DNA from 4 places in the Brochothrix sp. genome. Region 4 is predicted to be linked to each of the others. Evidence: riboswitches for the same ligand, from Rfam matches in the RefSeq annotation. Region 4 holds a riboswitch; each other region holds the start of a gene.

What was found. A riboswitch is a leader RNA that binds a small molecule or an ion and turns the genes downstream of it on or off. The one in region 4 is predicted to bind S-adenosylmethionine.
Region 1: it holds a riboswitch for S-adenosylmethionine, as region 4 does, so the genes downstream of both, metE (5-methyltetrahydropteroyltriglutamate--homocysteine S-methyltransferase) here and IKV95_RS09790 (methionine ABC transporter ATP-binding protein) in region 4, are expected to answer to the same signal.
Region 2: it holds a riboswitch for S-adenosylmethionine, as region 4 does, so the genes downstream of both, metK (methionine adenosyltransferase) here and IKV95_RS09790 (methionine ABC transporter ATP-binding protein) in region 4, are expected to answer to the same signal.
Region 3: it holds a riboswitch for S-adenosylmethionine, as region 4 does, so the genes downstream of both, IKV95_RS08440 (MetQ/NlpA family ABC transporter substrate-binding protein) here and IKV95_RS09790 (methionine ABC transporter ATP-binding protein) in region 4, are expected to answer to the same signal.

The regions. Positions count from the first base shown of each region.
Region 1 covers NZ_JAFYUW010000042.1:2,510-6,580, forward strand. Annotated here, with positions in the region: gene trhA (PAQR family membrane homeostasis protein TrhA) at 1-65, opposite strand, end outside; gene IKV95_RS02770 (class I SAM-dependent rRNA methyltransferase) at 92-1,270, opposite strand; gene IKV95_RS02775 (PTS sugar transporter subunit IIC) at 1,374-2,435, opposite strand; SAM riboswitch class I at 2,689-2,798, shown strand; gene metE (5-methyltetrahydropteroyltriglutamate--homocysteine S-methyltransferase) at 2,928-4,071, shown strand, end outside.
Region 2 covers NZ_JAFYUW010000003.1:15,923-19,993, reverse strand. Annotated here, with positions in the region: gene IKV95_RS00150 (uracil-DNA glycosylase) at 89-775, opposite strand; gene metK (methionine adenosyltransferase) at 862-2,058, opposite strand; SAM riboswitch class I at 2,211-2,319, opposite strand; gene IKV95_RS00140 (NUDIX domain-containing protein) at 2,388-2,882, opposite strand; gene yidD (membrane protein insertion efficiency factor YidD) at 2,985-3,257, shown strand; gene IKV95_RS00130 (ATP-binding cassette domain-containing protein) at 3,576-4,071, opposite strand, start outside.
Region 3 covers NZ_JAFYUW010000123.1:2,073-6,143, reverse strand. Annotated here, with positions in the region: gene IKV95_RS08450 (chromate transporter) at 1-40, opposite strand, end outside; gene IKV95_RS08445 (DUF2653 family protein) at 177-1,031, opposite strand; SAM riboswitch class I at 1,235-1,346, shown strand; gene IKV95_RS08440 (MetQ/NlpA family ABC transporter substrate-binding protein) at 1,429-2,244, shown strand; gene IKV95_RS08435 (methionine ABC transporter ATP-binding protein) at 2,272-3,294, shown strand; gene IKV95_RS08430 (methionine ABC transporter permease) at 3,287-3,949, shown strand; gene tenA (thiaminase II) at 4,002-4,071, opposite strand, start outside.
Region 4 covers NZ_JAFYUW010000148.1:9,928-13,998, forward strand. Annotated here, with positions in the region: gene IKV95_RS09780 (MetQ/NlpA family ABC transporter substrate-binding protein) at 5-820, opposite strand; gene IKV95_RS09785 (methionine ABC transporter permease) at 843-1,520, opposite strand; gene IKV95_RS09790 (methionine ABC transporter ATP-binding protein) at 1,517-2,539, opposite strand; SAM riboswitch class I at 2,633-2,739, opposite strand; gene IKV95_RS09795 (thioredoxin family protein) at 2,813-3,124, opposite strand; gene gcvH (glycine cleavage system protein GcvH) at 3,191-3,571, opposite strand; gene IKV95_RS09805 (arsenate reductase family protein) at 3,601-3,954, opposite strand.

The DNA.
Region 1 (4,071 bases), on a different contig from region 4:
TTTGCAATTTCTTCTGCCAGATTGTAAGATGATACTTTTTTTGCTGTTTGTGTCGTTGTCGTCATAGTCAACCCACCCTCTTTCTATTCCTCTAAGATAATACTTTAAGAATAACTACTTTTAAATAAGCACTTTCTGGATAACCTTTAATAGAAGCAAAATCCACTGGTTGCTCAAAAGTTGTTTCTACATGATACTTACGACCCTGTTTGGCAAACGAATTTTTGATTGTTTTGTTGAAATCAGACATCGTAATTCCACTGTGATTAGTTGAAGCAACAACATACCCATTAACTGCTGTAATATTGATTGCCTGTTCTAGCAAAGTACCATAATCTTTAGTTGCACTAAACGTTACTTTTTTTGTTTTTGCGAAACTTGGCGGATCTAAAATAACCAAATCAAATTCCAGTTCTTTACGAGTTGCGTATTTAAAGTAGTGGAAAACATCTTCAACCATGATTGTGTGATCCTGAGGGTTAAGATTATTAACTTCAAATTGTTCAGCTGTTTTAGCACGACTTCTGTTAGCAACATCAACACTTGTTGTATGTATAGCACCACCCATTGCAGCTGCAACAGAGAAAGCACCAGTATATGAGAACGTATTAAGAACGCGCTTGCCAGCAGATAATTCTTCCATAATATAACGTCGTACATCACGTTGGTCAAGGAAAATACCCGTCATAGCACCATCATTTAAATACGTCGCAAAGTTAATATTGCTCTCTTTTATAATTAGTGGTTCAGGAGCTATCTCACCTTTGACAAAATTATCATCATCAACGAATTGACCATTTTCACCAAAACGTCGTTTAGCGTAGATACCTTTATATGAAATAACTTTTTCAAACGCAGAATAAATTGTATCTGAATGTAGAAAGAGTCCTTCACTATACCAACTAAATAAAGCAAAGCCATCGTACCAATCAATTGTTAAACCACCAATGCCATCACTAATACCATTAAAGACACGGAAAGCTGTCGTTTCTTCAGATTTGAATAACATTTCTCTTTTATCTACTGCTGCTCTAACTTTGCCTAAAATAAAAGCATAATCGAATACTTGGTTCTGTTTATTAGATATAACCCAACCGATACCTTTATTTTGCTTACCTACAAGCGCAGTTGCGACATAATGTTTTTTTTCATCCATTAATTCTACAACAGCACCTTCTTCTTTAGGTACTTTGTTATAGAACATTTCTTTCGTTAACAATGGTGTTCCACTGTTAATATTACTCACTGCCCATTTCTTAATTTCATACATTAACGCATTCCGTCCTTTTTTTTATTGACTTATAGCTATCATACCCTAAATACACATAGAACACTAGCAAGTTAACAAAAATGAAAAGGACTAAACACCTTTATTACATGACCTCCATCTTAAGATCTTTACGGTTAACCCACTTCAATTTCAACATCACTTGATGAACAATAAATGTAATAATAGCTGGAAGTACAATCCCCATTAATAGATAGACAAAGAAATCATTATTACCTTGTTTCCCCCAAATAGCTATTGGAGCAATCAATGAGTTTAAACCCAGACCCGCTAACTCATAGCTCGTCTTAAAATGAAAGACGGTTGTCGCTATAGGTGCACAAATAATAGAGGCCAAAAATGGACCAGCTACTAGTTGTGGATGTTTGATAAGATTTGGAAATTGTACTTTTGGAGTAATTAATCCTTGTGCAAGATTACCACCTAAATCATTTTGTCGGAAAGACATTACCGTAAATCCAACAAATTGTGCTGTACAACCTATCAATGCAGCAGCTGATGATACTGGGTCTAATTGTAATGCAATTGCCAGTGCTGCTGAAGATGCTGGCGTCATTAACAAAATACTCCAGACTAACGCTATAACACTTGAACCAAATAGTGGAGACACAGTAATTGATTGTGCCATAAAACCACTTAAATCGACTAAAAGTGGTGTAGTTACTGCTGCTAGACCTAATCCGGCTACGCCCCCCACAACAACTGCAACAAAAGGAATAAATACCATATCTAAAATCGTTTTACCTGTTAACCATAAACCCACTAACGTTGCAATTATCCCTGCTAAAACTGCTGATATTGGTTGCCCTGAGACGAAGACCAAACCTACTCCACCTGTTGCAGCATTGGCACCTTCCACAAAATGTACGGCAGCACCACCTACTGTTGCTGCAATCATTGAACTAAATACCACTAATGTATTTCCCTTAAGTTGATAAGCGATTGCCACACCAAATGCTGGTGCTAATAGTGACTTAGCGATTGTTCCGATACCAATAAAAGCTGGCCAATTAAGAAAACCACCTATCGTTTCAATTAATAAACCAATTCCTAACATTACTAAAACAGCGTTAGCTACTCCCGCCGATACACGATAAACATAATCGATAAAACGCATATTTTCTTCTTTCATTGTTTCTGTTTTCATAAAAAACACTCTCCCTTTAAATGAATTATCTGACAATTCCGATAATATGCTTTTTAGTATACTCCTATTTGCATTAGTAATATAGACCTTTTTACAATTGGAAACACTTACATTGATATCACTTTTTTATGATTGCCTTATTACTAATCTATTTTTAATATTGGTAACATTTAGAATATTCTAAATTCTTGTTGACTTCTGAAAATAACAAGTGTAATATCAGTATCAATAACATTCACAAATTCATATACAACTCTTATTACGAGTGGTTGAGGGACTGGCCCTATGACACCCGGCAACCTTTCATTTCGATGAAAAGGTGCTAAATCCTGCAAGGAATCTTTTTTCCTTGAAAAATGAGAGAAATCGAGCACATCATTTATTGCAGCTACGATTCGCCTCTCTATAGTTTTTTATAGAGAGGCTTTTCTTTTGGGACGGGGTTTGTTAATTGAAGTGAGGTTATCATTATAAATTGGAGAGGAATTGATCATTATGACAGTCAAAAGTTCAAGTTTAGGATACCCACGTTTAGGAGAAAAAAGAGAATGGAAGCGCGCGTTAGAAAGCTATTGGAATGATGGTTCATCGAAAGAAGAGTTACTTGCAACAACTAAAGAATTGCGTTTAGCAAGTTTACAAAAACAGGCGGATGCAGGTATTGATAAAATTCCATCGGGAGATTTTTCACTATATGATCATGTTTTAGATACTTCAGTGACATTGGGAATTGTTCCTGAACGTTTCAAATATACAGATGGTGAAGTTCCATTAGAAACTTACTTTGCAATTGCCCGTGGTAACAAAGATGCCGTGGCTTCTGAAATGACTAAATGGTTCAATACAAATTATCATTACATCGTACCTGAATTAGACAATGCAAGACCTCAATTAACTTTTAATCGCCCCTTATTTTATTATAACGAAGCAAAAAATGAGTTAGGTTTAGAAACTAAACCCGTTATACTTGGCCCCATTTCATACTTAAAACTTGCAAAAGGTTATGAAGAAGATCAATTTGAAACACTGCTTACTGCTCTTATTCCTGTCTATGTACAGATTTTCGCTGAATTAGAAGCTGCTGGTGTTCAAACAGTTCAATTAGACGAGCCTTATTTAGTGCTTCTTACAGATAAAAAAGAATTGAACTATTACAAAAAATCTATCGCTGCTTTCAAAGAGGCTGCCCCATCAATTCAATTGATTTTACAAACATATTTCGAACGCTTAGATCATTACGAAGCGATATTAGAATTACCAGCAGACGGTTTTGGGATTGATTTTGTGGCAGATCACGGTGATAACTTACGTTCACTTTTACAATTTGGTTTCCCAGAAGATAAGATATTAGCTGCTGGAATTATTGATGGACGTAATGTATGGCGTTCTAATCTTAAAGATAAATTAGCCTTACTGACTTTAATTCAAGCAAACGTTCCTGCTGAACGACTTATTATTCAACCTTCATCATCACTATTACATGTACCAATTACAGTCGCACATGAAACCACCTTCGAAAAAACATTAGTAAACGGCTTAGCTTTTGCTGATGAAAAATTACATGAAATTGTTCTATTAACAAAGGCTGTTCGTGATGGTGTATCATCTATTCAAACAGAATTGGATGATAGTTTTG
Region 2 (4,071 bases), on a different contig from region 4:
CTCTCCTATACGTAAACTACCATTTAATTTTTTATTCATTTTACCTGAAACAACTATCCTTATAATATCATACAATGTTTGTTAAACACTAGAATTTCCTTGTATTCGACCAATCTATTTCATTATCACCCATCGAAATTAAAATCTCATTAGATTTTGAAAAGGGTTTGCTTCCAAAAAAGCCACGATACGATGATAAAGGACTGGGATGAGGCGCTTCTATAATAAAATGACGCGACTGATCGATTCTTTGACTTTTTGTTTGTGCCGGTTTACCCCATAGAATAAAAACAATTGGCTTTTCACGCTGATTAAGTTCATCAATTAAACAATCTGTAAATGTTTCCCACCCTTGCTTTTTATGAGAATGAGCTTGGTGGGCTTGTACAGTAAGTACCGCATTTAATAACAATACACCTTGTTTTGCCCACGATTGCAAACTTCCATTTGTTGGTGTTGTAACCTTCAAATCATCTGCTAGTTCTTTATAAATGTTTCGTAAAGATGGTGGTAATGGCATTCCACTTTTCACTGAAAAACTCAGCCCTTCTGCCTGACCCGGTCCATGATAAGGGTCTTGTCCTAAAATGACCACACGCACGTCTTCATAGTTGGTTAGTGCTAAGGCGTTAAAAACCTCTTCTTTTGGTGGATAAATTGTTTTTGAAGCATATTCTTTTTCTAAAAAACGGGTGAGTTGTTTAAAATAATCTTTCGTCATTTCTTGCTCTAAAACGGTCTGCCAATAACCTGACAACTGCTGTTGCTCAAACATTTAACATCAGCTTCCTTTCGCTTTAAACATCAAAAATCTCTGACCACAACAACACTAAATCATGTGCGTGACAGAGATTTTAAATTTTATTTCAGTGCATCTTTCAACGCTGTAATACGATCTGTTTTCTCCCATGGTAAATCAAGATCTAAACGACCAAAGTGTCCGTAAGCTGCCGTTTGGCGGTAGATTGGACGACGAAGATCAAGCATTTTAATAATACCTGCTGGTCGTAAATCAAATGTTGCATTCACGGCATCGATTAACTCATCTTCAGAGTATGAACTTGTTCCGAAAGCATTAACTGAAATTGATACAGGTTTTGCGACACCAATTGCATAGGCAATTTGTACTTCTACCTTATCAGCCAAACCAGCTGCTACGATGTTTTTAGCAACGTAACGTGCAGCATAAGCACCTGAACGGTCAACTTTTGTAGCATCTTTCCCAGAAAAAGCACCACCACCGTGACGAGCATAACCACCGTAAGTGTCGACAATAATTTTACGTCCTGTTAAACCACAATCACCTTGTGGTCCACCGATAACGAATCGACCAGTCGGGTTGATGAAATATTTTGTTTCATCGTCAAGTAATTCTGCAGGAATCACTTCGTCAATAACGAGTTTACGCATATCTTCATGGATGGTTGATTGCTCTACATCAGGATGATGTTGAGTTGAAATAACAATGGTATCTACACGTGCAGGTGTACCATCTTCGTTATATTCAACCGTTACTTGTGTTTTTGAGTCTGGTCGTAAATAATCAACAATGTTTTCTTTACGCAATTTTGCAACGCGGCGTGCCAATGCATGTGCTAATGAAATCGGCAACGGCATCAATTCTTCTGTTTCGTTAGTTGCAAACCCAAACATCAAACCTTGATCGCCTGCTCCAATTGCATCAATATCTTCTTCAACAATTTCGCCATCACGACTCTCTAAAGCAACATCTACACCTTGTGCAATATCACTCGATTGTTCATCGATTGCTGTCAATACAGAACACGTTGACGCATCAAAGCCGTACTTCGCTCTTGTGTAACCAATCTCACGGATTGTTTGACGAACGACTGCAGGAATATCAACGTAAGTGCTCGTTGAAATTTCACCTGCGACTAAAACGATTCCTGTTGTTACTGTTGTTTCGCAGGCAACACGTGCCATTGGGTCTTTCTCTAAAATCGCATCCAAAATTGCATCTGAAATTTGATCTGCCATTTTGTCTGGATGTCCTTCACTTACAGATTCTGATGTGAAAAGACGACGGTTTTTTGTCATGTTAAATCCTCCATTTTTTATCATGCATCGATTTAGAAACGCTATAACCTCTTATGCAATCGTAAAAAAGTGGCAATAAACTGCATTAAAAAACCTTTTCTCACTAAAAAGAGAAAAGGTCATAATAGCATACTTATAGCTATACCTTTTTTCTCTTATCGCTCAAGATACCTTTGTATCTTGCCACAGGTTAGCACCTTACACCTTAGTGTAGGCTGCTGGGTTTCATAGGGCCAGTCCCTCAACCACTCTTGATAAGATTCATAATTGTTTCATCATGATATATTTTGATTATCTCAAACAAACCTTGTCTTGTCAATGAAATTAGACTAATGTTTGATGATTTCCTTCGCTTTATTCCAAAGTAATTCCATTCCGGCATCTTTCATATAAAAACTCAATGAAGAGGTCTCCAATTGAAGGTATTCTGCTTCTGTTAATAAGTGCACACCGCTCGTTTCATAGTCTTCAGGCAGTGGTGCTTCTTCGTATGTTGCCATCTCTATTAAAAAAGCGCGTTTAATCACTCGACCACGTTTTTTATCTTGAAACTCGTAATCAGCTAAAAAGGTCCATTTATCTTCACTTTTCAGATGCACACCTGTCTCTTCCCATAATTCACGGACAACAGCTTGCTCGACAGTTTCATCAGGATCTATTTTTCCTCCGGGAAACTCAATTCCACGAACGATATTTTCAGTCATAAGCCAATGACCTGTTTTAATGTAAGGTATCACTAAAATATCTTTCACATCAGTGCCTAATTGGTTTTTTTCGAAAGTCATTTGTACTTTTCCACCTGTTAAATCAGTATATTCTATCATAGTTCATTCCCCTTTTTCTTCAATCAGCAATCATATCTAGCGTCTTACACCGTATTTTAGTATACAATGGAGCTAGATGAATTAATTGAAAGGTTGATTGTTTTGAAACAGATATTATTGTTCCTTATTAAGTGTTATCGCAAGTTAATATCACCCTTGTTCCCACCTAGCTGTCGTTTTTATCCGACTTGTTCAACTTATGGATTAGAATCCATTGAAAAATTCGGTGCCTTTAAGGGTAGTTATCTTGCCATAAAACGAATACTTAAGTGCCATCCTTTTCATCCTGGCGGAGTTGACATGGTGCCAGATGAATTTTCACTCCGTACGAAAAAAGCACATGATCATCATTCGTGTGATCACACACATAAATAATTTCTACCACTGTTCATTATAACAAAGTTTTTTAAATGTGCTAATATTTGATTCTTTTTTTGTAAGAATAAAGCCTTTTTATAGCTTTACTTAGGTGTTATGGTAGTATCTCTTGTAAAGAAATAGGCGTAAGTGAAAATTTAATCCTATCATACAAAAAAAAGAGAGTGCAGGATTAATCTGCACTCTTTTTTATTTTTTTCTAATTGTTATATAGCTATCTGATAAGAATGTTGGATTGTATATTAACAGATTGATAGTAGAATAATGGCACTGAATGATTTAAACAGCTATTATTCAATAGTTACCGGTTAAACACTATAAATGAACTGTTTTTGTCGCCAATTTCGCCATGTATGAGTCATGAGTAACTAATACAATTGTGCAACCTTTTGTATGCAAGTCTTTTAAGAGCTTAAATACAAGTTCACGATTTGCTTCATCCAAGTTACCTGTCGGCTCATCTGCAAATAACCAACGCGTTTTTTTAGCAATCACCCGAGCCAAAGCAACACGTTGCTGTTGTCCACCACTTAACTCATAAATGTGTTGTTTCTCATAATTTTTCAATCCCACTTTTGCTAAAGCACTTGAAATAATTTGTGAGTGTTGTTGTTTACTCTTTTTTGCAAGTGCGATACTGATATTAGCAGCAACTGTTTCTTCTTCAATTAAGCCATAATTTTGAAATAAATAAGCATATGAATCACGTTTCAACTGTCGCGTTGCTCGACGAGACAAATTCATTTCCCCATTATGTTTGAGTATTCCGCTACTCGGTGCTTCCAACAACGATAAAATATTCAACAAGGTT
Region 3 (4,071 bases), on a different contig from region 4:
TCATCATTAAATCTTTATACTCTGTATCTTTTTGTTTCATACATCGCACTCCTATCAGTTGTTCGTATGTCTATTCTAGCACTGTCATTGTTAAAATAAAAGGAATCTAAAGAATTCAAAAAACGCCACAAACGGATATATTTACATCCATTTGAGACGTTTTCTTTTACTTTATTTTAGCTTAAAGTTGCTGTAATACCTTTATCTTCAGAGAAATTAAGTTTAATCCCCATATTAGGATTTAAGTCAGTTTCTTTTTCTGCCCAGTAACGAATAGCTTGAACTAATGAGAAATGGTCAAGTGATTGAATAACACTGCCCGATTTATTAAGAACATCAGCACCAAAGCCTTGACGCTCATCATAAGTTAATGATACTTGCATTTCATACATATTAATTTGTTTTTCGTATGAGAAGAAGTCAATTACCGCGTTTGAAATGTTATCTTCATCTAAAACAATACCAGTTTCAGCTTCTGCAGTCGCAGCGCCACCACCCATAGCATTTTGATAATTAGTTTGAACGTCTTGATCACGATCCATTTGGCGACTATCTGAGTATCCACCAGCTGTTGCTTGCGCTTTTTTATTTTGACGTATACGTGAAATAATCATAAATACTAAACGAATAATAATAATAATCGCTAATACATTAATAATCATTCCCAAGATATTTCCGAAACCCCCCATATTTGCTAGCATACCACCAAAGAGCATTCCTGCTAAACCTCCGAGCATCATCCCACCTAGGAATCCACCAAAACGACTTTTAGCTTGTGCTTTATTCGCTGTAACAGCTTTATTTGTAGCGGCACGATTTGTATTTGTTCGGTTTGTGTTACTCTTCACACGATTGCTATTAGTGTTATATGAACGATTGCTCGAACGGTATCCACCACCACGCATTTTTGCACTTACAGTTGTAACGGATGTTGTTTTATATTGGTCAGGTGTGACAAAGTTAATAGCTTGTGTCCCTACCGGTGACATCATAATAACAACGGCCATCATAATACTTATTAATTTCTTCAAAATCTTCCCCCTCTATTTCTTTGTGTCTGACTTTATTTTACCATCTTTTTATACCTGACTCAAAAGATATGTATCCGTTATCATCAAAAACACAGTTAGTAACTTTTTTTAAATTGTTATTGACTGAATATTCGAAAGAGATTGACTTATTATCTTTTTATAGCTATACTCATATTTATCAAAGTTTAATAAACTAAATAAATTTCTTATCCAGAGTGGTGGAGGGACTGGCCCTATGAAACCCGGCAACCTGTCAATTTAATTTGATGAGGTGCTAAATCCAACACAATCTTCATAGATTGTGATAGATGAGAGAAGTATGTCCACTGCCAACTTCTCTTTTAGAGAAGTTTTTTTTATTATCTTTTTTCAAAACATATCCTAGGGGGAAATCATTATGCATAACATCAAAAAATCAGTAGGCTTTATCTTTATTTTAGTAGCAGTTTTCACTCTAACTGCTTGTGGTAACAGTAGCAAAGCACTTGATGATAAAACAATTACAGTCGGTGTAACGGGTGGACCCCATGAGCAAATCATGCAAGAAGTTGCTAAAGTTGCTAAAAAAGATGGCGTAACGGTGAAACTTAAAGTATTTAGTGATTACAACACACCCAATACGGCTTTAGATCAAGGGGAATTAGATGCAAATAGTTTCCAAACTTTACCCTTTTTAAAAAACCAAGTTAAATCAAAAGATTTTAAAATAACGGAAGCTTTCAGCACAGTAGCATTTCCACTTGGTATCTACTCAGATAAACTTAAAGATTTAAAAGATCTCAAAAAAGGTGATAAAATCGCTGTTCCTAATGATCCTGCAAATGAATTGCGTGCGTTACAACTTTTTGAAAAAGCTGGCATCATTAAACTTGATAAAAACGCTGGCGAAAATACAACTAAAAAAGATGTTGTTGAAAATAAACTTGATTTGCAAATTGTTGAACTTGACGCTGCACAAATTCCAGCTCAATTAGGTGAAGTAGCTGTTGCTGCTATTAATACAAACTTTGCAATGGGTGCTGGGCTTAACATTAAAGATAATGCTATTTACCACGAGCCATTAGTTAAAAACCCATATCCTAACTACTTTGTTGTTCGTACCGAAAATAAAGATGATGCTATTGTCGCAAAACTTAAAAAGTATTATCAATCTGATGATGTGAAAGAATTTATCGCAAAACAATTTAAAGGTTCGGTTGTTCCAACTTGGTAAATGACTGTATTACTGGAGGCATAAGGTATGATTGAATTAAAAAATATTACAAAAAATTATAAAGTTGGCAAAAAAACAATCAACGCATTAGATGACGTTTCTTTAAGTGTTCATAAAGGTGAAATTTATGGCGTGATTGGTTATAGTGGCGCTGGTAAAAGTACTCTCATACGTTGTATCAATCTATTAGAAACACCGACTGAGGGTGAAGTTTTTGTTGACGGTATCAAACTAAATGATTTAAATAAAAATGACTTACAACAAACACGTCAAAAAATCGGAATGATTTTTCAAGGTTACAATTTACTTACAACTGCAACTGTATATGATAATGTGGCTATTCCATTGAAACTCGCAGGGTTATCAAAAGATCTTATCCAACAGCGCGTTAAGAAATACTTAGAGATCGTTGGTTTAAGTGATCGAGCGTCAGCTTTTCCTGCACAATTATCTGGTGGGCAAAAACAACGTGTAGCGATTGCACGTGCCCTTTCACATGAACCAGAAATTTTATTAAGCGACGAAGCAACAAGTGCACTTGATCCCACCACAACAGAGTCTATCCTTGATTTATTGTTAGAAATAAACCAGGAGCTAGGCCTAACCATCTTTTTAATCACGCATGAATTAAGTGTTATTCAGCGCTTGTGTGATCGTGTTGCGGTGATGCAAGATGGACAAATTGTAGAACAAGGGCCTGTCGTTGATGTGTTTACACAGCCGCGTTCAACTATTACCAAAACATTCGTTCAAGATTCGGCAAAATACAAATTGCCTGCTAAATTTTTGCAAACTTTACCAGAAGAAGGCGTTCTTATCCATTGTACTTTTGTTGGTATTTCATCAACTAAACCAGCATTAGCACATGTAGCAACTACTTTTGGAGTGGTACCTAATATCATTGCTGGTGGAATTGATCAATTTAAAAATGAATCCGTTGGCAATCTTCTGGTTCATTTAGAGGGCGAACCAGACAAAGTAACTGCAGCAATTAATTATCTGAGTGGTCAAGGAATTATTGTGAAGAAAGAAGGTGAAATCAATGGCTAATTTTTTTAATGAATGGGGTCCCACTTTACTCGATGGTTTAGCTGCGACGATTCAGATGACCGTGATTTCACTACTGATTTCAATTATTCTCGGCGTCCCTTTAGCTATTCTACTTGTACTAACACGTAAAGGTGGTTACGCGGATAGTCCTGTCGCATACGCTATTTCAAATGCTGCTATCAACGTTATTCGATCAATCCCTTTCATCATATTGCTATTCTTTCTACTCCCTTTTACAAAGGTCGTAGCTGGCACAACGATTGGCGTCCAAGGTGTTATCGTTCCATTAGTTGTCTATTGTGCGCCTTATATTGCACGTTTGATTGAATCTGCGTTATTAGAAGTCGATAAAGGTGTTGTTGAAGCGTATCAATCCATGGGTATCTCAACTTGGAAAATCATTTGGTTTGTGATGGTTCGTGAATCCCGTTCATCGATTGTTTTAGGTTTAACAATTGCTACTATCGGTTTGATTGGCGCAACTGCTATGGCTGGCTTTGTAGGCGCTGGCGGTTTAGGTGACCTTGCTTATCAATTCGGTTATCTTCGCTTCCAACCTAACATGATGTATGCCACCTTAATTTTGTTGATTGTGATTGTACAAATTATTCAATCTCTCGGCAGCTTAATTGCTCGTCGTTTGAAAAAAAATTAATAAAAAATCGCACGGTAGACGTAAAACACGTCAGCTGTGCGATTTTTTTCACTTACTTTTCTGATGGCCATTGTTCTCCGGCATAAGCCATTTCCCAAAATGCCAATTCATACTCCTTAGCC
Region 4 (4,071 bases):
ATAGTTAGTTTGTCGGTAGTACTGCACCATTGTATTTATCTTCGATGAATTTTTGAATTTCTTTTGAATGTAATACATCAATCAACTTTTTGAGATTTTTATTGTTCTTATCTTCTTTACGAATAGCAACGATATTAGCATACGGCGAATCTGAATCCTCTAAGATAAGCGCATCTTTTTGGGGATTTAATCCAGCATCAATTGCATAGTTGGTATTAATAGCATATAAGTCTGCTTCATTGTTTTTATAGGCTTGTGCCAATAAACCTGGGTCAATTTGATTTAAGAATTTTAATTTTTTAACATTATCAATATCATTGATAGTTGCTGTTACTTTATCTTTCACAGAGTCTTTAATTTTAACAAGACCTTCTTTTTCTAATAACATTAAGATACGACCTTGATCAGCTGTACTGTTACTAATAAGGATAGTTGATCCTTCTTTAATATCTGAAACTTTTTTATATTTTTCTGAATAAATACCGAACGGTTCGATATGAATTTTACCAGCGTTGATTAAATCTGTTTTGTTGTCTTTATTATATTGGTCTAAGTATGGGATATGTTGGAAGTAGTTCGCATCCAATTCGCCATCAGCTAGATTTTTGTTTGGTAAAATATAATCTTGGTATTTTTTAATTTCTAAATCAATGCCTTCTTTTTTAAGGATAGGTTTTGCTTTTTCTAGAATCTCTGCATGAGGAACGTTAGATGCCCCCACCACTAATTTTGTCTCTTTATCCTTTGCATCATTGCTGCCACAAGCTGCTAAAGTTAAAACGATTGCTGCTGTTAATAGTCCAAAAATAATTTTTTTCATAAGTTACTCTCCCTTTTATATGTTATCGTTTATCGATTTTGTTAGTGGCACGATCGCCAATAAATTGGATGATGAAAACTAAAATTAAAATAATGACTGTTGCGACGAATGTTACATCATTTTGAGAACGTTGAAAACCAGTGAAGTAAGCCATGTTTCCTAATCCACCTGCACCAACTACACCAGCCATTGCGGTATAACCAATTAATGAAATCGTCGTCACTGTCAAACCTGAAATAATTGCAGGAAGCGCTTCTGGCAATAGTACTTTACGAATGATCGTAAATGTACTGGCACCCATCGCACGACTTGCTTCTATTACACCTTTATCAATTTCTACAAAGGCAATTTCAACGAGACGAGCGTAAAATGGTGCTGCTGAAATAATTAAAGCTGGTAATGCACCAGCGGTTCCTATAACAGAACCTATCAAAACTTTTGTAAATGGCATGATAAGCACAATTAAAATAATGAATGGAATCGAACGGAAAATATTAACGAAAGCTGCTGATATACCATTGATACTTTTAATGATTAAATTGTCTTGATCACGTGTTAGGAATAGCAACAACGCGAGTAAAATACCGAGAACAAAAATAAATACAATTGAAATCACTGTCATAATAAGCGTTTCCTGCGTCGCGGTCCAAACTTCAGGCCATATTACATTAGGAAACCATTTTACTAATAAATCTTTCATGAACGAATCACTTCCATTCTAACGTCAATCTCTTCAAGGTACGCTTTTGTTTGTGTTATCTGTTCTTGTTCTGCAAAGATTTGGATAAATAAGAACCCATATGAACCATTTTGTGTTTGTGTGATTGACCCATGTAATATACTAATATCAAGGTTGAATTTTTTAGATAAATCGGTAATAATCGGTTGAGTTGCCTGTGAAGCATTAAACACGAGACGTGCTAACAACCCTGTTGGGTAAGTCTCAATAAGGAGTTGTTCCACCTCTTCAGTCGCTGTATCATCTGTTGCTTGTGAAACAAAACGACGAGTAATTTCTTGTTGTGGTGTTTGAAACACAGATAATACATCCCCTAATTCAACTACTTCTCCGCCTTCCATAACTGCTACACGATTACAAATTTTACGGATAACAGGCATCTCATGAGTAATCAAGATGATTGTAAGTCCCAGGCGCTTATTAATATCTGTCAGTAAATTTAAAACTTCGCTTGTTGTTTGTGGATCTAAAGCACTTGTAGCTTCATCGCAAAGTAACACATCAGGATCATTTGCTAAAGCTCTTGCAATACCAACACGTTGTTTCTGTCCCCCACTCAGTTGAGAAGGATATGATTTATCACGTCCATCCAAGCCTACAAGGTGAATGAGTTCTGCGACACGTCGTTCACGTTCAGCTTTCTTGACACCAGCAATTTCTAGTGGAAAAGCAATGTTTTCAGCTACTGTTCGTGACCATAATAAGTTAAAATGTTGGAAGATCATTCCAATTTTTTGTCGAGCTGCACGTAATGCTGCACCTTTGACATCAGAAATCATGACATCATTGATATGAATAGCACCTTGTGTCGGTGCTTCCAATCCATTAAACATTCTAATAAGAGTACTTTTACCCGCACCAGAATAACCAATGATTCCGAAGATTTCACCTTCATTAATTTCTAAATTAACGTCTTTAACTGCATTGACTGCACCATTTCGTGTTTCGAATGTTTTACTGACATTATCTAATTTAATCATTCACTTCAACCTCTCTTTAACCTTCTTTAAGCATAAAAAAACATCTTTCTGAAATTCAGAAAGATGTGAAACGTCTACAAAGGAATAGCCCGCTTCTCATCTTTCTAAGTAATCACTTACTTAGCTTGATTTAGCACCGTCCACTCTCATGGGGTTGCTGGGTTTCGTCGGGCAAGTCCCTCCACCACTCTTGATAAGAAATATCATATAAAGTTATACTTGTTAATAGTTATTATAGGCGGAATAATAGCACAAGTCAATTCCTTTTTTGCTTTAATTTCGAAGTTTTTCTAATCCTTCGTAAATACGAGTAACATTATCAATGGCAGATAACCTTTCACCCGCCATATCGTCACTAAAAACATAGATACTCGGCACACTTTTTATCTCATATTTAGCTATCACTTCTGGTAAATAATTGACATTCATTTTTACAATTTGCACTTCTGGCATTGCCGCTTCAGCAAAATGTAAATACCGTTCAACCAACTGGCACCCACCGCACATTGGTGTATAAAACAGCACCGCAAACGCACTTTTTGAAAGTATCGCCGCTTTAAATTCAGTCGTAGACCATTCTTTCATAATTATTAACTCCCTTAATATAAAAAAACGCAATGATGAACCTCATCATGCGTTTTTAATGACTAACTATTCTTTGATAAATGCTTCGTACTCTTCATAACTTAACAACGCATTATATTCTGCTTCATCTACATCTGTAAATTCAACAATCCAACCTTCGTTATAAGGATCTTGGTTAACTGTTTCTGGTTCATCTTCTAATTTTTCATTGACAGAAACAACTTTCCCACCAATAGGAGCATAGAGTTCAGAGACTGTTTTAACGGATTCAACACTACCAAATGAATCGCCTTTTGCTAAGACATCATCAACTTCTGGTACTTCAACAAAAACAATATCACCTAACTCATCTTGTGCATGTAATGAAATTCCCACAAAATAATTAGCACCGTCTTTTTTTACCCATTCGTGTTCTTCAGTGTACTTGAATGATTGATAATCTGTCATAATAAAAAACTCCCTTTATCTATTTATTTTTAGTTCCAATAATTCTCATAATTATCTTCTTTGAATCCAAGTGTTATTTTTTCATCATCAAAGGCTAATGGACGTTTAATCAACATGCCATCTGTTGCTAAAAGTGCAAAAATATCATCATCTGTCATTTGATCAACTTTATCTTTCAAACCCAGTTCACGGTATTTTTGTCCACTTGTGTTAAAAAAGCGTTTAATCGGTAGCTTACTTTTTTTGTAAACCTCTTTTAATTCAGATGCTGTGGGTGTATTTTCAACGATATTCACCGATTCGAAGGGCACCTCGTTATCTGTCAGCCATTTTGAAGCCTTTTTACACGTGGTACATTTCGGGTATTGATAAAATTTAATCATTTACTATCCCTCACTCTTTTTGAATTCTCTTTATATCTTAATAATAGATGATTTTTACTATTTGGACAACTAAACTTTACCATAATTCTTATTTTTTTTATAACAGTATTTAAACTG